DNA from 3 places in the Rhizobium sp. TH2 genome. Region 3 is predicted to be linked to each of the others. Evidence: predicted binding sites of a transcription regulator. Region 3 holds the regulator's gene; each other region holds the start of a gene.

The links. The regulator LexA, encoded in region 3, represses DNA repair genes until DNA is damaged. The targets are predictions, from matches to a motif close to TGTTCNNNNTGTGTTCNG.
Region 1: a site for LexA is predicted at 1,439-1,456, ahead of IHQ71_RS07875 (ImuA family protein). Genes of this name have one in related genera too.
Region 2: a site for LexA is predicted at 1,525-1,542, ahead of IHQ71_RS25385 (helicase-related protein). Genes of this name have one in related genera too.

What each region holds. Positions count from the first base shown of each region.
Region 1 is NZ_CP062231.1:1,565,545-1,573,583, forward strand. Features, by position in the region: gene IHQ71_RS07865 (SOS response-associated peptidase) at 1-76, shown strand, start outside; partial or broken gene dinB (DNA polymerase IV) at 90-1,129, opposite strand; gene IHQ71_RS07875 (ImuA family protein) at 1,505-2,266, shown strand; gene IHQ71_RS07880 (DNA polymerase Y family protein) at 2,181-3,704, shown strand; gene IHQ71_RS07885 (error-prone DNA polymerase) at 3,701-6,970, shown strand; gene IHQ71_RS07890 (nucleoside hydrolase) at 7,006-7,953, opposite strand; gene IHQ71_RS07895 (ABC transporter permease subunit) at 7,971-8,039, opposite strand, start outside.
Region 2 is NZ_CP062231.1:5,171,056-5,179,094, reverse strand. Features, by position in the region: gene IHQ71_RS25385 (helicase-related protein) at 1-1,303, opposite strand, end outside; gene IHQ71_RS25380 (DUF3309 domain-containing protein) at 1,951-2,106, shown strand; gene IHQ71_RS25375 (glycine zipper family protein) at 2,130-2,387, shown strand; gene phaR (polyhydroxyalkanoate synthesis repressor PhaR) at 2,903-3,490, opposite strand; gene IHQ71_RS25365 (hypothetical protein) at 3,552-3,749, opposite strand; gene IHQ71_RS25360 (acetyl-CoA C-acetyltransferase) at 3,805-4,986, shown strand; gene phbB (acetoacetyl-CoA reductase) at 5,049-5,774, shown strand; gene IHQ71_RS25350 (hypothetical protein) at 5,850-6,254, opposite strand; gene rpmF (50S ribosomal protein L32) at 6,408-6,593, opposite strand; gene IHQ71_RS25340 (glutathione S-transferase family protein) at 6,768-7,415, opposite strand; gene mtgA (monofunctional biosynthetic peptidoglycan transglycosylase) at 7,508-8,039, opposite strand, start outside.
Region 3 is NZ_CP062231.1:2,162,142-2,170,180, reverse strand. Features, by position in the region: gene IHQ71_RS10880 (LysR family transcriptional regulator) at 95-1,006, shown strand; gene IHQ71_RS10875 (BrnA antitoxin family protein) at 1,117-1,353, shown strand; gene lexA (transcriptional repressor LexA) at 1,529-2,245, shown strand; gene gmd (GDP-mannose 4,6-dehydratase) at 2,533-3,606, shown strand; gene IHQ71_RS10860 (GDP-L-fucose synthase) at 3,611-4,543, shown strand; gene IHQ71_RS10855 (acyltransferase) at 4,576-5,754, shown strand; partial or broken gene IHQ71_RS32035 (IS3 family transposase) at 5,952-6,029, shown strand; gene IHQ71_RS10845 (hypothetical protein) at 6,112-6,402, opposite strand; gene xth (exodeoxyribonuclease III) at 6,585-7,358, opposite strand; gene IHQ71_RS10835 (porin) at 7,479-8,039, opposite strand, start outside.

The DNA.
Region 1 (8,039 bases), 600 kb from region 3:
CATCGAGATGGAGAAGACGTCCGAGCTTTGGTTCAAGCGGAAGACAGTGGAGCCAGAGACGGCAACGCTGCTCTGATTGGGAAAAGAACTCACAGCGCCAGGGCGAGCTGCGGTTCAGCCTCTTCGTCGGTCGCATCGAGCGTAGATAGTGTGACGCCGAGTAGCCGAATGCCTTTGTCCGCAGGAAAGACCGGCGTGAGCAAAAGGTCCACGATACTGACAATATCATCGACAGCAGCCACCGGTGTCGCCACGGTCTTGCTCCGGGTGATCTGCGTGAAATCCGCCCACTTGACCTTCAATGTTATGGTCTTGCCGCGAATGCCCTTCGCCACACAATAGCTCGAGACTTTTTCGCAGAGCGGTTTGAGACCTGCGCGAGCAGCGTCGAGGTCGTGGATGTCCTCAGGGAACGTATCCTCGGCGCCGATCGACTTCCGGACACGATCCGGCTTCACGCTTCGCTCGTCGATCCCTCTGGCCACCCAGTAGAACCAAGGTCCCGATTTTCCAAAATGCTGCTGAAGAAACGATAGCTCGTGAGCCTTCAGATCGGCGCCGGTCTCGATGCCGAGCCGGGCCATCTTCTTCGCAGTTGCCGGCCCCACGCCATGGAATTTCTTCACGGGCAGCGCCTCGACGAAGTCGGCCCGTTCCTGGGCGTGATAACGAACATGCCATCGGGCTTACGTTGATCGGAAGCCATCTTGGCGAGAAACTTGTTGTAGGAGACGCCGGCTGACGCGGTGAGCCCGGTTTCGGCCTTGATCCGGGCGCGGATTTCCTCGGCAATTTCGGTCGCGAGCGCCATTTCCTTCAGATTCTCGGTAACATCGAGATAGGCCTCGTCGAGCGAAAGTGGTTCGATCAGCGGCGTGTAGTCGGCAAAGATCTCGTGGATCTGCTGCGATACCGCACGATAGACGTCGAAGCGGTGCGGTACGAATATCAGGTCAGGACATTTTCGCTTCGCGGTGACCGATGGCATCGCCGAGTGGACGCCAAACTTGCGGGCTTCGTAGCTCGCCGCCGCGACCACGCCGCGTGCTTCCGCAAAACCAACGGCGACCGGCTTGCCTCGGAGTGTTGGATTGTCACGCTGCTCGACCGAGGCATAGAACGCGTCCATGTCAATATGGATGATCTTGCGCAGCCGTCTGGACACCGATTGTGCAGTGCCTGTCAGCGTCTTCTCAAGATCGCCATCGGCAGATGTGTCTAGCATCTGATTCCTCGTTGGCCGGCATGTAACATCCACCATCGCCAAGTTTCGGCAGTATGGCTCGCAATTATTTGAGCAGAGCTCTACCGACCAAATCGTTCCGCTATCCAACTGATTCAAATCATGGAATCAACGGACGCTCAGCTCGGCGTGCAAGCTACGCTTTCTGACGATCGTCAGGAGTCGCGCGATGGTCGATTGACTCGGTTTGGCTTTCAGAACAAAAAGGGAACATATCAACAGTTTTGCCCGTTGCAAAGTCCCAAGGAGGCGCCATTTTCGATGCGTGATCGCGTCACCAATCCCGTCATCGCAGAACTGCGCGATCGCATCGAGCGGTTGGAAGGCGGAGCGATTCGAAATCGCAAGGTGCTGCCGTTCGGAATTGCAGACATTGACAATCGGCTTCCCGGTGGAGGGTTGTCGCTCGGAGCACTTCATGAGGTAGCGGGCGGGGGCAATGGCGCGCTGGACGCCGCTGCCCCGTCGCTCTTTGCCGCCGGCATTGCGGCGCGTCTCAAGGGCAAGGTGCTCTGGTGCATGACGCGAGCCGATCTCTTCGCTCCCGCTCTGGCCCAGGTCGGGTTGCCGCCAAGTCGTGTGATCTACGTCGAGGCGGGCGATGAGAAAGCCTTGCTCGCTTGTATGGAGGAGGGGCTCCGCCACGGCGGCCTTGGCGCCGTCGTCGGCGAAGTCGCCCGACTTTCGATTGCGATCTCGCGTCGGCTGCAGCTGGCCGCGGAGAGTTCCGGAACGACAGGTATTGCCATTCGCCGTTGGCGCAGCGGACCCGAAGCGTCCGACTTCGGCCAACCCACGGCTTCAGTCACCCGATGGCGGGTCTCAGTCCTTCCGTCCTCCCCATTACCAGTTCCCGGTGTCGGCCGAGCGCGTTGGCTGCTTGAGCTTATTCGCTGTCGTGCCGGCGAAAGTGCAGATTTTGAAGTGGAAGCTCCCGATGCCAAGGGTCGTATCGCTCTACCTTCCGACATGGCCTACGGATCGCCTCAGACGAATATTGGGCGACGCTACGCCTCCGCCTGACACGCCATTCGTTCTTGTCGGTCGGCAGAAAAACCGTCGTATCGTCACCGCTGCGGACTCTGCCGCTATGGCTTTGGGCCTGAGAATTGGAATGCCTGCGACGAAAGCGCAGGCACTTGTTGCCGGTCTCGTCATCATGGATGCCGATCCCGTCTCAGACACCGATGCGTTGGAGCGTCTGGCGCTCTGGGCATTGCAACGCTACGCACCCATCGTTGCCGCAGATCCGCCGGATGGATTGGTGATCGACACGACAGGCGCCGATCACCTGCATGGCGGCGAGGAACTGATGCTGTCTGGCATGGTCAATCGCTTTCGCGGGTCGGGGATCACCGCACGAGCCGCAGTTGCTGATACCTGGGGTGCCGCACATGCCGCTGCTCGCTTTGCGGACCAGCCAACCGTTGTCGTGCCGTCAGCCTCGCAGGCCCAGGCACTTCAAACATTGCCGATCGCGGGATTGCGGCTCGATCCTGCGATGATCGACAGCCTGCGCGTTCTAGGCTTCAAGACGATTGGAGATATTGCCAGTCAGCCGCGTGCGCCGCTCGCCTTGCGCTTTGGGCCGGAGCTTGGGCGTCGCCTCGATCAGGCCTTGGGCCGAGTTGCGGAGCCGATCGATCCGCTCCGCACTCCTGAACTGATCGAGGTTCGCCGGGTCTTTGCTGAGCCAATCGGCGCCGCCGAGACGATCGCACGATACATAGCTAAGCTTGTCGATCAGTTGTGTGGCTTGCTCGAGGAGCAGGGCCTCGGAGCCAAGCGCGTTGATCTGCTGTTTCATCGGGTCGACAGCACCTATCAGGCAATCCGTGCCGGAACCGCCAAACCCGCCCGTGACATCAAGCGCATTACTCGGCTGTTGACAGACCGGATCAACACCATCGATCCCGGCTTCGGGATCGAGATCATGTCATTGACCGCGACACATGCCGAACCGCTGGTCGCGCGCCAGGTGATCTCATCGCTCATCGAAGAGCCCGAAGCGGACGTCTGTGGCCTGGTCGATATTATTGGCAACCGCATTGGCGAACGGCGGCTGTTTCGTGCGATACCGGTGGCAAGCGATGTACCCGAACGCTCGGTCGCGCGCGTGGCGCCCATGCTTCCCGACAAGGGCGAAACGTGGCCCGATCGCTGGCCGCGACCGACGCGATTGTTACCCTGTCCCGAACCGATCGAGACGATCGCACTTCTGCCAGATCACCCACCGGTGAGCTTTACCTGGCGCGGAGTTCGACGGCGTGTCAGGCGGGCAGATGGACCGGAACGCGTCTTCGGCGAATGGTGGAAGCGGGATGCAGAGCTTGCCGCGGTTCGCGACTATTTTCTGGTCGAGGATGATGCCGGCGAGCGCTACTGGATCTATCGCGCGGGTGACGGAGAACATGGCGAAACCGGTAGCCAGCGTTGGTTCCTGCATGGGATATTCGGATGACATCAGGTCCCCGCTATGCCGAGCTGCAGGTCACGTCGCACTTCTCGTTCCTAAGGGGAGCCTCCTCTTGCGAGGAGTTGTTTGCCCAGGCGGCTATGTCAGGCATTGAGGCGCTTGCGATCGTCGACCGCAACAGCCTCGCCGGCATCGTTCGTGCCCACCAGGCAGCCAAGGACACAGGTGTTCGGTTGATCGTCGGTTGCCGTCTCGATCTCACCAATGATGTGTCCGTCCTCGTCTATCCGACCGATCGTCCGGCTTATGCCCGGCTCTGCCGATTGCTCACGCTTGGGAAGAAGCGTGGCGGCAAGGCGCAATGCATTCTCGATTGGGCTGACCTTGTCGCTTACGGAGAAGGCCTTATCGTCGTCCTCATTCCCGACCTGGCCGACGATATGTGTCCGCTGAATTTGCGGCGCCTATGCCAAGACTTCGGGGATTGCGCCTATCTCGCTCTGACGCTGCGCCGGCGGCCGAACGATCAGCTTCGCCTGTTCGAACTGTCGAACATGGCGGCAGCGATGGGGGTGGCTACCGTCGTCACCAATGACGTTCTGTTTCATGTTCCGGAGCGGCGTATCCTGCAGGACGTGGTCACCTGTATTCGTCACAACGTCACGATCGACGATGCCGGCTTCCGCCGCGAGCGGCATGCCGACCGCTATCTCAAGCCACCAGAGGAGATGGCACGGCTTTTTCCGCGATACCCAGCAGCACTTGCTAGAACGATCGAAATCATGGAGCGCTGCCCCTTCTCGCTCGATGAACTCGCCTATCAATATCCGGAGGAGCGGTCGCATCCAGAGCTGACACCGCAGGAGACGCTCGCCCAGATGACCTGGGAGGGAGCAACACGACGGTATCCCGAGGACCTGCCCGACAAGGTGCGAAAGACACTCGAGCATGAGCTAGAGCTCATTGCGAAGCTCGAATACGCGCCCTATTTCCTGACCGTGAACAGCATCGTACAGTTTGCCAGATCGCGTAACATCCTCTGCCAGGGCAGGGGATCGGCGGCAAACTCCTCCGTCTGCTATGTCCTCGGCGTCACCTCGATCGACCCGGATCGCAACGATCTCCTCTTCGAGCGCTTCGTCTCGGAGGAGCGACGGGAGCCACCCGACATTGATGTCGACTTCGAACATGAGCGGCGTGAGATCGTCATGCAATGGGTGTTCGAGACCTACGGCCGCGACCATGCTGCTCTCTGCTCGACGGTCATCCGCTATCAGTCCAAAGGCGCCATTCGCGATGTCGGAAAGGCACTCGGTCTGCCTGAGGACATGACGAAAATGCTCTCGGCGGGTGTCTGGGGCTGGGGTGAAAACGTCGGCGAGAAGCACGCGGAGGAACTCAATCTCAACATCGGAGACCGACGACTGACACTGGCGCTCGATCTCGCTCATCAACTGGTGGGTACACCGCGGCACCTATCCCAGCATCCTGGTGGCTTCGTCCTCACCCGAGATCGTCTCGATGAGCTCGTACCGATCGAGCCCGCTGCGATGATCGATCGACAGGTGATCGAATGGGACAAGGACGACATTGATATCGTCAAGTTCATGAAGGTCGACTGCCTGGCGCTTGGCATGCTGTCCTGCATGAAGCGCGGCTTCGATCTCCTGGCCGAGTACAAGGGTATTGAGATCGATCTCGCGACGATCCCGCCGGAAGATCCGCGAACCTACGCGATGATCCGCAAAGCGGATACGTTGGGGACGTTCCAGATCGAGAGTCGGGCTCAGATGTCGATGCTGCCCCGGATCAAGCCTCGGACCTTCTATGACCTGGTCATCGAAGTGGCCATCGTCCGGCCTGGGCCAATCCAAGGCGACATGGTTCATCCCTATCTCCGCCGCCGCGCAGGCAAGGAAGCCGTTGTCTATCCAAAGCCCGAGCTCGAGAAGGTGCTCGGCAAAACGCTTGGCGTGCCGCTCTTCCAGGAACAGGCGATGCGGGTCGCGATTGAATGTGCCGGCTTTACGCCCGGTGAAGCCGACCAGCTCCGGCGCGCCATGGCGACCTTCAAGCATACTGGTGGAGTCTCGAAGTTCGGTGAGAAGCTGATCTCGGGAATGGTTGCGAATGGCTACGAGCAGGATTTCGCCGAGCGGACCTTCAAGCAGCTCGAAGGTTTTGGCAGTTACGGTTTCCCAGAGAGCCATGCGGCCTCATTCGCACTCATCGCCTATGCCTCCTCCTGGCTGAAATGCTGGCACCCGGATGTCTTTTGCGCGAGCCTCCTGAACGCCCAACCGATGGGCTTTTACGCTCCTGCCCAGATCGTCCGGGACGCCCGCGAGCATAACGTTGAGGTTCGGCCGGTCTGCGTCAATGCGAGCCGATGGGACTGCACGCTTGAGGCTACAGAGGACGATACGCGCTTTGCCATTCGGCTCGGCATGCGGATGGTGAAGGGGCTTGCAAATCGCGATGCCGCTACAATCCTGGCAGTCCGAGAGGATCGACCGTTCGCATCCATCGATGACCTTTGGCGCAGGGCGGGCGTGCCAGCCGCCTCGCTCGTCGAACTCGCGGAAGCTGATGCGTTTAAGCCGTCGCTCCGACTGGTTCGCCGAGAGGCGCTCTGGGCAATTAAGGCATTGCGGGACGAGCCACTGCCGCTGTTCGCAGCTGCCTCTGAGAAAGCCAACGAAACGCTTGCGGAGCTCGATGAGCCCATCGTTGATTTGCGGCCTATGACCTCAGGAGGCGAGGTCGTAGAGGATTACGGTCACATGGGATTGACCCTTCGCGATCACCCCCTCTCATTCCTGCGGGAAGACCTGTCGAAGCGTCGGATCATCACTTGTCGCGAGGCGATGCAATCACGCGACGGCAAGTGGGTCGAGGCTGCGGGTCTCGTGCTCGTCCGGCAGCGGCCAGGGTCAGCAAAAGGCGTGATGTTCATCACGATGGAGGACGAGTCCGGCGTTGCCAATCTCGTTGTCTGGGTAAAAACCTTCGAGAAATATCGCCGTGTCGTGCTCGGCGCCGGCATGCTTGGCGTCTATGGGCGCATTCAGCGGGAAGAGGATGTCGTGCATCTTGTCGCTCATCGTCTGACGGATCTGTCATCCTATCTGGCGAGCGTCGGCGAGCGCGACCAAGTGTTCGAGCTACCACACGGGAGGGGCGATGAGTTTCATCATGGGTCGCCGGCGCTGGACCCTCGCGGGTTTCCAAAGGGGCCGCGAGCGCGCGACATCGTCGATCCGTATTTGCATCTCGATGCGATCAAGGTGAAGACGCGAGATTTCAGATAGCCACAATTATGGGTCAGCGGTTCCGCTTCCGTCAACTAAGCGGCCGAGGGCGCCGCGCACTGTGCCGACGCTGTGCACAAGGTTGAAAGTCGACTGATGAAGTCTTTCATAATGCGATTTCGATCTATCGCGTAGACATAACGCATCACGTGCCGTGAGCGATCGGTGCTATAGTGCATATCGTCAGTCAGGATCGGTGTAGGCAGGAATGCGGACGGAGCCCAATCGGAATTCAGTATCCATGCGGTTGCGCCCATGTCCCAGATTTCCTTCGCCCAGCCAACATGGTCGTCACAGTAGCCCTTGAAGCGCATGGCCAGGAACCGACCGATTTCACCATATGGTTCCACGTAACGTTCGATTTCCGGCACAGTGCTATGCAGGATTGAGGTCACGCCTTCACAGGGAACGAGAACCAGGGGAACGCCAGAATCGAACAGCACCTGCGTGCCACCGACATCCGGCTCGAGATTGAACTCGCGCTGGTGTTGCCAATCGATCGCATGGCCGCCCCGCCAGACCACTACGATATTACTCACGATATCAGGAGCTGCGATGAGTGCAGCTGCGACATTGCTGATCGCCGCCATCGCGATAACGTAGAGGGGGTTGTCGGGTGTGGATCTCCTGGCGCGGGCGATGAGGTCATCTACTGCCGGTGCCTGCAGCGGTTTTTTCTGAGGTCCGACATAATCAGTAACGCCCCGATGAACCAGGCCAACTGGCGCAATGGCTAGGCGATCCAGCAGTGCCAATATCTCATCGTAACTGAGCTCCATGCCACGGGCAGGATCTTGGGTCGTTTCGTTGACGAATGGCGCGGCATAAATCGCCTCGACACTGACTGTGTCGCGCGACAGCAATGCATGCACGATCGCAAACTGATCATCGATCTCGTTGAAGGTGTCCGTGTCGATTACAATTCGTCGCCTTCCTGACCGCGGCGCGAGCATGGACAAGCGACGGCTTTCGGACATGAGCATGGATATTTCTTCTTTGCTTATTTGGTGCTGCGCAGGCGTTCGGCGACGCCGCGAAGGATGCGATCGAGATTGATGGCGACCAGGCA
Region 2 (8,039 bases), 2.9 Mb from region 3:
AGGTCCAAGTCCTGATTTGCGCAATACGCGCTGACAACGTATCGATTTCACCATCGGTCCTGTCGGCCCGGCGAACCTGCTCGGACATGAAGCTTTCATCGACGGCGCCGCGGCGAACAATGTCCTTGTATATCGCCGCCACCAGATCCGAATGCTGGAGCGAGGTGATACGTCGGTAATCCGGAAGCGCGCAAATCTCCCAGAGCTTTTCCACCCTTTCGCGCGACGTGGCAAGCGCGAAAATATCAGGGTAGCGCGACAGATGTTCCAACGCCTGGAAATCGTCCGAGGGCAATGCCTTGGTCAGACCAAAAATGCGCGGCGCCGCTTCGAGGCTCGCCTTGAGCGTGGCAAGGGTCGAATAGTCGAGCACCTTGGACCGCCACTGCATGACTTTCACATTGTCGAATTCATGGCTTTCGATGCGCTTGACCAGCTCGTCGTCGAAAGGCCGCGTCTGGCCCGTGACGCCGAACGTGCCATCCCGGAGATGCCGGCCGGCGCGGCCGGCGATCTGGCCGAGTTCACCGGCATTCAGGTTGCGGTACTGGAAGCCATCGTATTTTCGGTCCTGGGCAAAAGCGACATGATCGACATCGAGGTTTAGCCCCATGCCGATGGCGTCGGTCGCGACGATGTATTCGACGTCGCCCGCCTGGTAGAGTTCCACCTGCTTGTTGCGTGTGCGTGGCGACAGCGCGCCGATGACGACCGCGGCACCGCCGCGCTGGCGCTTGACCAGTTCGGCGATCGCATAGACCTCGTCGGCCGAGAAGGCGACGATGGCCGAGCGATGTGGCAGGCGGGTGATCTTCTTCGATCCGGCATAGAAGAGCTGCGACAGTCGCGGCCGCTCGACCACGTTGATGCCCGGCAGGACCTGAGTGAGGATCGGCTTCATCGTGGCGGCACCCAGCAGCAGCGTCTCCTCGCGGCCCCTCAGGTGCAATATGCGATCGGTGAAGACATGGCCGCGTTCGAAATCGCCGGCGAGCTGGACCTCATCGATGGCGACGAAGGCCGCCTTGGTCGCGTCGGGCATGGCCTCGACTGTGCAGACGGAGAAGCGGGCGTTGGGCGGGGCGATCTTTTCCTCGCCGGTGATCAGCGCGACATTGGCGGCGCCGACCTTGTCCACCAGGCGGCCATAGACCTCACGCGCCAGAAGCCTGAGAGGCAGGCCGATCACACCCGAGGAATGCGCCACCATCCGCTCGATCGCGTAGTGGGTCTTACCGGTATTGGTCGGGCCAAGCACCGCGGTGACGCCGCGGCCGCTCAAGTTCTGGGGATCGGATTTCAAGGGGTCCAGTCCATTTCATGGGAGTCCGGCCAGGCGCCGGACCTTGGAAAGCGGCAATCCATGCATCCGCTTCATTGCAATTGCAAGACAAAGTCTGCCTGGCCCGCGTACGACGGTGTCATTTGCCGCGCGTTCAGAATTGATTAATGATAAAAATCAGCACTCTGGCAAGTTTTGGAACACTCTCGGAACGAATCGGCGACGAATCGCTGACTCACTGTCGTTCTTTTTTTGTTCTATACCATATATAGTGTTTTTGATCTTTTGCGGTGCAATAGGCTGAATCCGTTGACTTTTCCCGCCCAACTGTCGATCCGCCCGCGATGTGGGAAAAATATGGCGTCAAACGCCACGTCGATTTATGGTTAATATTTTGTAACCATACAATAAATGTAATCCGGTCTGCGGATTCGGAAGGCGCTTCGGCACTCCCTGAACCAAAATGGAACGAATCATCGACGAATCACGCTGCACTGCGGTTTCCTGATACGTTCCATACAACATCTAGTGGTGTAGCAATTGGCTAACCATCGCTGCCGCGTCTCAACCCGCTGGCGCTCAGGCCTTTCCGCGTGCATCATTGGAACCAACTTGTCCTCTACGCGTTGTCGGTTCGTGCAAATTCAAACATTGAACGGAGCCACGCCATGCTCGGGACCATTCTGATTATCGTCCTCATTCTTCTCGTGATAGGAGCAATCCCGAGCTGGGGTCACAGCCGCAATTGGGGCTATGGACCATCGGGCGGTCTTGGTCTAATTTTGATCATCGTCCTCATCCTTGTGCTGATGGGACGGCTATAGTGCGCTTCGAAAGGATTAGTTCCATGAAGAATCTGCTTGTCGCATCCCTCCTCATCGTACCCTTGGCAATGACCTCGTGCACACGCACGGAAAAGAACGTCACCGTCGGCGCGGCAACCGGCGCAGTCGTGGGTGGCCTGATTGGTGGCAATGTTCGCAGCGCCGCGGTCGGAGCCATCATTGGCGGCGTCACCATGGCCTTCGTCAGCAAGGCGACGCGTCCAGGCTATTGCATTTATGAGGACAAGCGCGGCCGGCGTCACGAAGCGCGCTGCCGTTAAGCCCGGCAGTTTCAACTCCCAGGTAACTTCATAGCGGCGTCGCAAGGCGCCGCCTTTTTCAACAGTATGGCCAGAACCGGAACGAATCGCCGGCGAATCGGAAATGGTATGGGTTTCCCGGTTTGTTCAACGCTATATCTGGTGCGATAACAATATGTTAACCATATTGCGCTGACGTCGTCCAAGGGCTTGTCCTAGAGCGCTTCAGGGTTAAATGGAAACATTCTGCCGGAGCAGATTTTCGTCAGGATCAAGGCGATGGGCGAGCGTCGTACCCATAGGTACGGCCGAGACCATCGCCGCAGGAACTGGCGGAAAGATGACCGGCCCTTCGGGTTGGCTGAAGCGGGCCGCCTCTTTGACCGGCCGGCTTGGCCGTATGCTTTGGCTACGACGCGCGCCGGCCGGTCAAACATGCGACTCCGCTTGAGCCAACAGAATGATTCCATTTAACCCTGAAACGCTCTAGCTGCGACATGCTTTGGGATGACGGCGAGGCTGTAGCGGTCGTACGACTACATGTTCTCGATCTTGGTCTGAAGCGCGCGAAGCTGCTCCTTGAGCTCGTCGATATCCTTGGCCTCGGCAGGCTTCTTGGGCTCGGCCTTCGCGCCTGCCCCGTTTGCCGCGCCGAAGGGCGTGAAGACTTCCATCGCCTGGCGGAAAATCTCGGTGTTGCGCTTGATCTGCTCTTCCATCAGCTGCATCGGCACGGACAGGTTCTTGGCAAGCGGCGTGTCGCCGAGTGTCTTCGCCATATGCTCGCGAATCTGGCTCTGCTGCTCGCCGAAGGCATGCATGGATTGCTCGAGATAGGACGGCACGAAGGTCTGCATCTGGTCGCCGTAATAGGAGATCAGCTGGCGGAGGAACGAGATCGGCAGCAGCGTGTTGCCGTTCTTGGACTCCTGCTCGAAAATGATCTGGGTCAGCACGGAATGGGTGATGTCGTCACCGCTCTTGGCATCCTGCACGGTGAAATCCTCGCCGCGCTTCACCATCTGGGCAAGGTCGTCAAGGGTCACATAGGTGCTGGTCCCGGTGTTGTAGAGGCGCCGGTTCGCATATTTCTTGATGACGGTCTGCCCATCGTGTTTTGCCATCTGTTTCCTCCTGACAGCGCGCAGTTCGTTGACTGCAGTGCGCTCCACTCCCAGCGCATGGTCAGTCTAAGCGAAAATCATACGGAAATACAAACGATTTGTGCAATGCGGCGATTTTGTGCGATTTTTTTTGCGCAGCAATTTGCACCGCATCATGGACGCTCAACCGCTTGAAATATGCGGGATTGAGGCTGCCGCCGGACGGCAACTTGATACGGGTGTGCCGCGCCCCGATATCAGCGGCACAACCCCTTTCCATTTGACAGTCCTACGGCCCTTTGCCACTGTCCCAGAAAATCCAAGGAGGAAATGCCATGTCCAGCCCCTCGATCGTCATCGCAAGCGCTGCGCGCACCGCCGTCGGCTCGTTCAACGGTTCGTTTGCCAATATACCGGCGCATGAACTCGGCATCGCGGTGATCAACGGCGTGCTGAGCCGCGCGGGCGTAGATGCCTCGGAAGTCAACGAAGTCATTCTCGGCCAGGTGCTGCAGGCCGGCGAGGGCCAGAACCCGGCGCGTCAGGCCGCGGTCAAGGCGGGCATCCCCATCGAAGCCACCGCCATGAGCATCAACCAGCTTTGCGGCTCGGGCCTGCGCGCCGTGGCGCTCGGCATGCAGCAGATCGCCAATGGCGACGCCGACATCATCATCGCCGGCGGCATGGAATCCATGTCGATGGCGCCGCATTGCGCGCATCTGCGCGGCGGCGTGAAGATGGGCGACTTCAAGATGATCGACACGATGATCAAGGACGGCCTGACCGACGCTTTCCACGGCTACCACATGGGCAATACCGCCGAGAACATTGCGCGCCAGTGGCAACTGACCCGCGAGGAACAGGATACGTTCGCCGTGGCGTCGCAGAACAAGGCCGAAGCCGCACAGGTCGCCGGCCGTTTCAAGGATGAGATCATTCCCTTCACGGTCAAGGGCCGCAAGGGCGACGTGATTGTCGATGCCGACGAATATATCCGCCATGGCGCGACGCTCGAGGCGATGGCCAAGCTGCGCCCCGCCTTCGACAAGGAAGGCACCGTGACCGCCGCCAATGCCTCCGGCCTCAATGACGGGGCCGCCGCCGCGCTGCTGATGACGGAGGCGGAAGCCTCCAAGCGCGGCATTTCGCCTTTGGCCCGCATCGTGTCCTGGGCGACCGCCGGCGTCGACCCGAAGATCATGGGCACCGGCCCGATCCCCGCGTCGCGCAAGGCGCTTGCCAAGGCCGGCTGGTCGATCAACGACCTCGACCTTGTCGAAGCCAACGAAGCCTTCGCCGCACAGGCGTGCGCCGTCAACAAGGATCTCGGCTGGAACCCCGAGATAGTCAACGTCAATGGCGGCGCTATCGCGATCGGCCATCCGATCGGCGCATCCGGCGCCCGCGTGCTCAACACGCTTCTGTTCGAAATGAAGCGCCGCGGCGCCAAGAAGGGCCTTGCCACGCTTTGCATCGGTGGCGGCATGGGCGTCGCCATGTGCGTCGAAGCCATGTGAACTGCCCGGCACGGGGAATGCGGGGACGAATACGCCTGACATAACAAGAGGAGGAACGATCCATGGGCAGAGTGGCACTTGTGACGGGTGGAACCCGCGGCATTGGAGCGGCGATTGCTGTCGCGCTGAAGGCCGCCGGATACACCGTAGCCGTCAACTATGCGGGCAACGAGGAGGCTGCGGCGGCCTTCACCAGGGAGCACGGCATTCCTGCCTATAAATGGGATGTCTCGAGCTACGAGGCCTGCGAGGCTGGCACCGCCAAGGTGGTCGCCGATCTCGGCCCGATCGAAATCCTGGTCAACAATGCCGGCATCACCCGCGACGGCATGTTCCACAAGATGACGCCCGCCGACTGGAACGCGGTGATCAACACCAACCTCACCGGCCTCTTCAACATGACGCACCCGGTGTGGGGCGGCATGCGCGACCGTTCCTTCGGCCGCATCATCAGCATATCCTCGATCAATGGCCAGAAGGGCCAGATGGGCCAGGTCAACTATTCCGCCGCCAAGGCCGGCGACCTCGGCTTCACCAAGGCACTTGCGCAAGAGGGTGCCGCCAAGGGTATCACCGTCAACGCGATCTGCCCCGGCTATATCGCCACCGACATGGTCAAGAAGGTACCCGAGAAGGTGATCAACGAGCGGATCATCCCGCACATCCCGGTCGGCCGACTCGGCGAACCCGAGGAGATCGCCCGCTGCGTGGTCTTCCTGGCATCGGACGAGGCGGGGTTCATCACCGGCTCGACGCTGACGGCCAATGGCGGCCAGTACATGATTTGACGGCCGGGCGCCTTCTATCCGGGCCGCCTGGGACAAGGTCGGGGATGAGGTCGCGGGTGGCGTTGCCGTCCGCCCTCAAAGCCCGATCGCTACGTCCCGGCTGGCGGATTTGATCGACACGGTGAATCCCGCGATCACATCGACCAGGCTGATCAGCATCAGGATGAAGAAGATCTGCGTCGCCGCACCCTGCACCAGCAGGAATTCCACCAGGAAGACTACGAACAGCGCCATCGAGAAAAGGTGATCGAGCAGCGCCACCGACGAGCGGCGCGTGGCCTTGAAGATTTCCAGGAACAGGATGATGAGGGCGATGACGATGAAGAGGTCGCCGAGCGACATGGTCCAGGTCGCGCCGGACATCATGTTGACGCTGGTCACGATGGTTTCCAGCGCGGCGGTGCCGCCGCCGCCAAAGGCGCCGACCATCGCCAGATTGTAGAGGATGAACGGGATCAGCATCAGCGGTATGGCGGCCATCGGTCGGGTTCCTCATGAGTTCAATTTGACGGAAGTCTTAGTATAAATTCCTATAACGACAAAGACGGTATTTGATCATGATTCATTCGGACAACAAAAAGGCCGGCATTTCTGCCAGCCCTCATTTTACTCAAGAGCCAGAGGCTCGTAAGATCAGCTGCTTTCCTTCGGCGTCAGAACCTGACGGCCGCGATACATGCCGGTCTTCAGATCGACATGGTGCGGACGGCGCAGTTCGCCGGAATTCTTGTCTTCGACATATGTCGGAGCCTTGAGGCCATCAGCGGAACGGCGCATACCGCGACGCGACGGGCTTGTTTTTCTTTTCGGTACTGCCATTTCGAAACTCCAATCTGAAGCCCGGCAAACCTCTCTGTCGGCCGGAGTGGCCTCGAGAAAGCTGATCTTTCCGGGAAATTTGCCGGGCTTATACAGAAGGACTCCCGGCTTGACCAGTACCTTCAGCAAAAAATCTTGCGTTTGCGCGATTCGGATGTTGCAGGTGCCTGATGTCTAAATCTCGTCTTCCGGAACGATCCAGGTCTCCTTGGCGGCATCGGTCGCCCAGGCGATCCAGGCCGGATACGACTTGACCGCCTTGATATAGGCCAAGGTGACCGGATGCTCGGACAGGATATAGGAATCGAAGCGCGCGACGACTGGCGCGAAGAAGGCATCGGCCGCGCAGAATTCGCCGAACAGGAACGGCCCGCCGCTCCTGGCGATGCTCTTGTGCCAGATCTCCTCGATGCGCTTGATATTGGCCTTCACGTCATCGCCGACTTCAAGCTTCTTTCGGGGATAGCGCAAGTTCATCGGCGCGGCATTGCGCAAGGCACGGAAGCTGGTCGCCATTTCCGAGCAGTAGGCGCGGGCGAGCGCCCTGTCCTCGCGGTCGGCTGGCCAGAGACGCTTGTCGGGCTGGAGTTCAGCGACATATTCGATGATCGCCAACGTTTCCCAGATCTTCAGCCCGTCATGCTCGAGCACCGGAACCGTGCCGCTCTCGGAGATCGCCTTGATCGCCGGATTGCCCGCCGGAAAATCGAAGGGGATGACTTCATCGGTGAAGTCCACGCCCGCCGCCTTCAGGGCGACCCAGGGCCGCATCGACCATGACGAATAATTCTTGTTTCCGACATAAAGCTTTAGGGCGGTCATCGATCATCTCCGTTGAACTCAGGGAGTTCTGCCGAACTCCCTGGAGGTTCTACGTTTCAGCCGTTCATTTCGACAAATGAATAGATTTGGCGTCAATCATAAAGACATTTGATGTAATCGCCGGAACCTCGTGCCCGGCGCTGGATAAGGTTGGCAAGCCGGCTCATACCGCGCGAAGGCTTTGACGCCACGCGCGTGATCGGGTTGGGCAGCGACACCGCAAGAAGTGCCGCCTGCTTGCGATTGAGATTCTTCGCCGACGTCTTGAAATGATGCCGCGCCGCCGCCTCGACGCCATAGATGCCGGGACCCCATTCGGCGATGTTGAGGTAGATCTCCATCAGCCGCTTCTTCGACCAGACCGCATCGGCGCCGAGCGCCAAGGGCAGTTCGAGCCCCTTGCGGACAAAGGACCGGCCGTTCCACAGAAACAGATTTTTGGCTGTCTGCATGGGAATGGTCGATGCGCCGCGGGTGGATTCCCCTTCGAGCGCATCCTCGACCACCCCCCTCAGCTGCACGACATCAACGCCGTAATGCGAGCAATATTGCCCGTCCTCCGACATCATCACGGACTGGACGAGGACCGGCGCGATATCCTCGAATTCCACCCATTGGCGGTCA
Region 3 (8,039 bases):
GGGAAAGCTCAATATGATTGTTTCTTACTGAATTGATAATCGGCGAACATGGAACTACACTGTTGCGTCAGGCGAAATAACAATAGAGCAAAATATGGACCGCTTGCAGGGAATGCGCATTTTCACTGAAGTGGTCGATTCCGGTGGTTTCGCCGCCGCCGCCAAGGCGATGCATCTGAGCGCACCAGCGGTGACCCGCGCGGTTGCGTCTCTCGAGGCCGAGATAGGCACACGCCTGCTGATTCGCACCACCCGCTCGGTGAAGCTGACCGCAGCCGGCGAAGGCTATGTCGCCGATTGCCGTCGGATCCTCGCTGAAATCGCCGAGGCCGAGGCCAATGCCGCGGGCAGTTTCGGCAATCCGGCGGGTGCGATTACCATCACCGCGCCGGTGCTTTTCGGCAGGCTCTACGTCCTGCCGATCCTGCTGGATTTCCTCGATCTCCATCCGGCCGTGCAGGTGCGGTTCCTTCTGCTCGACCGCGTCACCAATCTCGTGGATGAGGGTATAGACGTTGCCATCCGCATCGCCCACCTGCCCTCCTCAGGCCTGACCGCACGACGCGTCGGCTTCATCCGGCAGGTCGTGTGCGGATCGCCCGACTATTTCGACCGGCACGGCGAACCCAGAATTCCGCGGGACCTGACATCCCATCGGCTGATCGGCCGCGACGGCATTTTCGGCGGCACGGAGTGGCAATTCGGCAAGGGAACCAAGATTCGTGTGCCGATCTCGACCCGCCTCACCTGCAACACCAATGACGCCGTCATCGATGCGGCGATCGCCGGTTGGGGACTGTCGCGCTTCCAGTCCTATCAGGTCGCCGCTCATGTCAGGGCCGGCCGCCTCAGGACCGTGCTTGCCGAGTTCGAACAGGAACCCGTGCCCATCCACATCGTGCATGCCGAAGGCAGATCCGCCTCCGGCCGCCTCCGCGCATTCGTGGACTTCGCCTCCGAGCGCTTGCGTGCCGATCCGGTGCTTGCCAACCCGGAGAAGGTGTGAGCTCCACGAGCATCCGCCGAAGATAGCGCGTGATCGAATGCGGTGGACGGGAGAGAATTAATCGGAAATGATCGTCGAGATCCTGCAATCAATAAACGGAAAGTGAAACCATGGCCAACACACCCCGCAGACCCGTCAGCGCCATGGATGCCGCTGAAGCATTGTTCAAGCCAGCGAAAAAGGCGGCCGCAGCGCCTGCCGTCGAGCGGCCGGCCTTGCCCAACACCAGGGAACTGGTTTCGCTCAAGATCGACAGCGATGTTCTGGCGTATTTCCAGGAAGCAGGTCCCGGCTGGCAGGAGCGCATCAACGATACATTGCGTGCGGCAATGCCAGGCAAATCCTGAAGATTTCCGCGCGCGATGCGCCACAGTTCATACCAGATTGCTTTTTTTGTGGTCCCACCGCCGAAAATCGCATGATCACATGCAGATATAAGCAAAAATTAAGCCCTTGCAGAACATAAATGGAACATATAGTGTTTGTTCCAGATTTGTTTCACGATTCTGCCGGGGTTTGAACATGCTAACCAGAAAACAGCAGGAATTGCTTCTCTTCATTCACGAGCGGATGAAGGAGTCGGGCATTCCACCATCCTTCGACGAGATGAAGGATGCGCTCGACCTCGCATCCAAATCCGGCATCCACCGTCTGATCACGGCACTGGAGGAGCGCGGCTTCATCCGCCGCCTGCCGAACCGGGCCCGCGCGCTGGAGGTGATCAAGCTGCCCGAGGCCTATTCGCCCAGCGTGAAGCCGGCCGCCAGGGGCTTCTCCCCCAGCGTCATCGAGGGTTCGCTCGGCAAGCCGCAGGCGCCACCACAACCCCGGCCCGCCAACGACGACGTGCTTGATTCCGTGGCCATTCCAGTCATGGGCCGCATCGCGGCGGGTGTGCCCATCTCGGCGATCCAGAACAACACGCACGAGATCGCGGTGCCCGCCGGCATGATCGGCAGCGGTGATCATTTTGCGCTGGAGGTCAAGGGCGACTCGATGATCGAGGCTGGTATCCTCGACGGCGACACGGTCGTTATCCGCACGGGTTCGACCGCAAGTCCCGGCGATATCGTCGTGGCGCTGGTCGATGACGAGGAAGCGACCCTCAAGCGCTTTCGCCGGAAAGGCGCCTCGATCGCGCTCGAAGCGGCAAATCCCGCATACGAAACCCGCATTTTTGGCCCGGACCGCGTGAAGGTTCAGGGCAAGCTCGTAGGGCTCATCCGCCGTTATCACTGAGCATCTTGGCAGGGCCGGGAACTTTTCCCGGCCCGTGCGTTTTCCGCCGGGCAGAGCCATATTTGCGAGTCGAAGGCGGGACGATTGCAGTCTTACGCGTCCTCCGATAAGGAGAAGCGAAGGGTCAGAATTTCCGGAAATTTCTGCTTTTGTCCGTCCCCTCCGGGGTGATCGGTTAATTGTTGTGCTGTGTTCCGGCCTTCCGACATTTTGCCGCCCCAATCCGCCTCTAGCGCGGAGGCAAGCAGGCAAATAGCCCAGAGATTGCATTCGACAGGAGAATCCATTTGAGCAACGACAAGAGAAAAGTAGCCCTTGTTACCGGCATTACGGGCCAGGATGGCGCCTATCTCGCCGAGCTGCTTCTGAGCAAGGGTTACATCGTCCACGGCATCAAGCGCCGCTCGTCGTCGTTCAACACCAGCCGCATCGAGAACATCTACCAGGATCCGCACGAGAAGGATCAGCGGTTCATCCTGCATTACGGAGACATGACGGATTCGACCAACCTGATCCGCATCGTACAGGAAGCCCAGCCGGACGAGATCTACAATCTCGCCGCCCAGAGCCATGTGCGCGTGTCCTTCGAGACGCCTGAATATACCGCCAATGCCGACGGCATCGGCACGTTGCGCCTGCTTGAGGCCATCCGCATCCTGAAGATGGAGAAGAAGACCCGCTTCTACCAGGCCTCCACGTCGGAGCTTTACGGCTTGGTGCAGGAAGTGCCGCAGCGCGAGACGACGCCCTTTTATCCGCGCTCGCCTTATGCAGCGGCGAAACTTTATTCCTACTGGATCGTGGTCAATTACCGCGAAGCTTACGGCCTGCACGCCTCCAACGGCATCCTGTTCAACCACGAGAGCCCGCTGCGCGGCGAGACCTTTGTCACCCGCAAGATCACGCGTGCGGCGGCCGCCATCCGCCTCGGCAAGCAGGACAAACTCTATGTCGGCAATATCGATGCCAAGCGCGATTGGGGCCATGCGCGGGAATATGTGCGCGGCATGTGGATGATGCTGCAGCAGGACGAACCGGACGACTACGTGCTCGCCACCGGCGAGACGACGGAAGTGCGCCAGTTCATCACCTGGGCCTTCGAGGATGTCGGTATCAATCTCGAGTGGCGCGGTACCGGCGTCGATGAAAAAGGTTACGACACACTGTCGGGAGACGTCATCGTTGAGATCGACCCACGCTATTTCCGTCCCACCGAAGTCGAACTCCTGATCGGCGATCCGTCCAAGGCGCATCAGAAGCTCGGCTGGAAGCACGATACCTCCGTCCGCGATCTTTGCCGCGAAATGGTCAACGAAGACCTCAAGGTCATGCAGACCGCGACCGTGATGAAGGAAGCCTGAGGCCATGTATTCCCTCTCCGGAAAGCGGGTCTGGGTCGCCGGTCATCGCGGCATGGTCGGTTCGGCGATCATGCGCCGGCTCGATAGCGAAGGTTGTGAGGTGCTGGTTGCCTCCCGCCAGGACGCCGACCTGCGTGACCAGGCCGCGACCATGGCCTGGATCGAAAAGGCCAAGCCTGACGCCGTCTTTCTCGCAGCGGCGAAAGTCGGAGGCATCCTCGCCAACGACACCTATCCGGCCGACTTCCTCTACGACAACCTGATGATCGAGGCGAACATCATCAACGGCGCGTTCAAGGTTGGTGTCGAGAAGCTTATGTTCCTCGGCTCGTCCTGCATCTACCCGAAATTCGCAGCCCAGCCGATCACCGAGGATGCGATGCTGACGGGCGCGCTGGAGCCGACCAACGAATGGTATGCGATCGCCAAGATCGCCGGCATCAAGCTTGCGGATGCTTATCGCAAGCAGCATGGCGCCGACTACATCTCCGGCATGCCGACCAACCTCTACGGCCCTGGCGACAATTTCGATTTGAATTCCAGCCATGTCATGCCGGCGCTGATCCGCAAGGCGCATGAAGCGAAGCTCGCCCGCGCACCGTCGATCACCATCTGGGGAACCGGCACGCCGCGCCGCGAGTTCCTGCATGTGGATGATTGCGCCGACGCCTGCGTTCATCTGATGAAGAATTATTCGGCCGCCGGCCACGTCAATATCGGCTCCGGCGACGACGTTACGATCCTGGAACTCACCCAACTGGTTTGCGACGCCGTCGGCTTCCAGGGCGAGATCGTCCACGACCTGACCAAGCCGGACGGCACGCCCCGCAAGCTGATGAGCGCCGACAAGCTGCGCGGCATGGGCTGGCAGCCATCGATCGAACTCGAGGACGGCATCGCAGCTGTCTACAGGTGGTTCCTGGAAAACAAGGCCTGATCGATCCGACTGCGGCGACTGGAGCGTAATGAATGGCGGACAGCCGGCATCAACTGGCATTTCTCGATGGCCTCCGCGGATATGCCTCGCTGTGGGTGCTGGTCGGCCATGCCATGTTCATGACCGGCTACAAGATCGAGATCATCGCCCAGCCCGACATGGCGGTCGAGCTCTTCATCATCATCTCCGGCTTCCTGATGACCTACCACTATCAGGCTCGCGAGGTGCGAGAACCGTGGATGGAGCCTGATACCTGGAAGATCTTCTGGATCCGCAGGTTCTTTCGCATAGCTCCGCTCTACTATGTCTGCCTGGCGCTCGCGCTCTATTTCGGGCCGGAACTCTGGCAGAGCAGGCTCGATGCCGCCACGGTCCTGTCCGGCGGTGTCGAAGAGCAGGCACGCTATGCCAGCCGCTATCTCGATCAATCGCTGACTAATATCCTGCTGCATGTCAGCTTTCTGTTCGGCATGACCTGGACGCACAATTTCCAGACCCCCCTGCCCGATTGGTCGATCGGGCTCGAAATGCAATATTACGCGATCTTTCCGTTCCTGATGATCCTTGCGCTGAAGCTCGGCCGAATCGCCGGCATGACGCTCCTCGTGGGCGTCATGGCGGTCGTGGGCGCCTGGCTCGACCGCAACGGCTTCGTTATCGGCGCCTATTCGATCCTGGCCATGAAGTTCCACCTCTTCGCCGCCGGCATGTTGATCGCCATGACGCTGCGCGCCGAAGGCAAATGGAAATGGCTGCTCATCGCGGGTGCGCTGGCCGTCATTTTCGTGCCGCTCGGCGGTGGCCGTTCGGCGCTGCATCGCGCTATCAAGATCGCCATCGTGCTTGGATTTGTCGCGCTTCTCTACAAGGACCGCCTGCCGGCGCTCCTCAAATGGCCGACAGAGGTGCTGGACCGGTTCCTGTCGAACGCGCCAGCGCGCTTTATCGGTGACGTCTCCTACGGCGTTTACCTACTGCACCTGGTTGTCATGCTGCCGGTGTGTGGCTGGCTGGCGATCCAATATCCTGAAATGGCACCGATCCCGCGTCTCTTCGCATCACTGGCCCTCACCGTACCGATTACCTATGGGGCCGCCTATCTTTGCTACCGCTTTATAGAGCAGCCCGGCATCAGCCTCGGGCGAAAGATCGCCAGCCGCTACCAGAAAGCACCTCCACCGAAGGGCATCCCGAGCGAGAATCCAGCCTGATCCATCTCAATTGACCGCATGGAAAAGGCCCAGCGTTTCGAACTGACTCCCGAAAGTGGGCAGCCAACCTCGGGGTTTGCATGCCAAGCACAGCCTGTCGTTCAAACAGAGCGTACAGGCGGAACGGCATGTTCGAAAACCGCAACAAGGCCAACTACCTCGACAGCATCGACAGTCTGCCGGGGGACTGCAAGAACTGCATCCACTATTACCACACCGACCGCATCAAACTGGAACTCAAAGGGCTGAGCCCTGTACAATACAGAACCCAGCCCGTTTCTTCCCAATCTGTAACCATCCAACTTCATGGGGTCAGTTTATTTGGCGGAACTTCAACCCACCCAATCTTTCATCCGGTCACTCATCGACGATTACCGTCGAAGGCTCCTGTTGGATGACGACGTCGGGCTGGCGCTTCTTGATGATCACGGTTTCCTCTTTCGGCTTTCCGGCATCATCGATAATCGCGCCAGTGGTCAGGCCCATGGCGCCGCCAACCACGGCACCAACGGGGCCGGCAACAACTGCGCCCGTAGCGGCACCGGCGACGACGCCGGTCGTCTTGGCCGAATCATCATCAGCATGGGCGGCCGGAATAAAGGCTGCAGAAAGGGCGATGGCGGCAGTAGCAAACAGTGTCTTTTTCATTTGTCTTCTCCATATTTCGATAAGTCCATGCCGTGTTAATGTCACCCGACAATGTTTGTTCCGATAAAATTCCCCGGCATCTTTCCGTTCACTTTTCGAAAAGTGAATATATCCGGCGTTAGACCTCCGTCTGCATCCCTGAAACCCGGCGCACTTTAAACACGGTTCGCAGGTGGCTGGATTCACTTTGAAATTTCGATCCAAACCGGTGCATGATCGCTTGCATGCGCCCACCCCCTGACATGCCGGTCGACGCCTGCAGAGACGAGGCGTGACGAGATTTTGGGTGCGAGCAGGAAGTGATCGATGCGCAGTCCCGCATCGCGCGCGAAGGCATTGCGGAGATATTTCCAGAACGTGTAGATCCGCGCATCGGGATCTAGATGGCGGATGGCGTCGGTCCAACCCTGGTCGAGGAGCGTGCGGTAGGCATCCCGCACTTCGGGCCGGAACAACGCGTCATCGCGCCAGCGTTCCGGCGCATAGACATCCAGATCCGCCGGCATCACGTTGTAGTCGCCGACCAGGGCGACCGGGATATCAAGCGCCAGCAATTCGCGCGCGTAGGCGTGCAGGCGATTGAACCAACGGAGCTTGTAATCGAATTTAGGTCCGGGCGCAGGGTTGCCGTTTGGAAGGTACAAGCAGCCGACAAGAATGCCGGAAACGGCGGCTTCGACATAGCGGCTATGGCTGTCGTCGGGATCACCGGGAAGGCCGCGGCGGGTTTGCACGGGCTCGGTGCCGCGTGCCAGGATCGCCACGCCGTTCCAGCTCTTCTGTCCATGCCAGATGGCGCCATAGCCGGCACGTTCCAGGACGCGGGCGGGAAATTTGTCGTCAGGCGCTTTCAGTTCCTGAAGGCAGACCACATCGGGAGAGGATTCCTCAAGCCACCGCAACAGGATGTCGATTCGTCCATTGATCCCGTTGACATTGTAGGAGGCGATTTTCATGCCGTAGGAATGCTTGTGAAGCCCGGGTAGTTCCTGTGACGGCGGCCGTTTGGACGGATCGGACAAGCACAAATAAGTAGGGCCCGCAATCGGGCCCTACTCACGCGATATTAGACGATACTAGAAGTCACGCTGGAAGCGCAGGAAACCAGCCTTGCTGTCGTCGCCCTTGTCAGGGTTGAAGTACACACCTTCAGCCAGGACCGAGAAGCCCGAGGCAACCTGCCAGCTGACATCGCCAACCAGACGCCAGTCGCCGTTGTCGAACCACTGGATGTCCTTCGCGACGGTCACGGTGTCGGTGACCTTGGCCGAGAGACCAATGATGGCGCTGAAGCCGTCATAAGCGAAGTAGATGTTTTCCGAGCTGTCCGAATACAGGCCCATGGCGGTGAAGCCGAACATGCCGATGTCGCCACGAACAACCTTCTTGATCGCGAAGGATTCGTCGGATTCATCGTATGCAACCGCAGCGGCAGCGTAATAGTCGCCGAACGTGCCGGACACACCAGCCGAGATATCCGGCAGGTACTGGCGACCACGCTTGCCGGCGACGCCGTCGCCGTCATGATCTTCCGGCTTGTAGAATTCGTCAGCGTCGTTATCGAGCGAGACGAAGGCCTTGAAGTTGCCGAAGTCAGCCGAGTAGCTCACATACTGGCGGGAATCCGGATAGTTGAA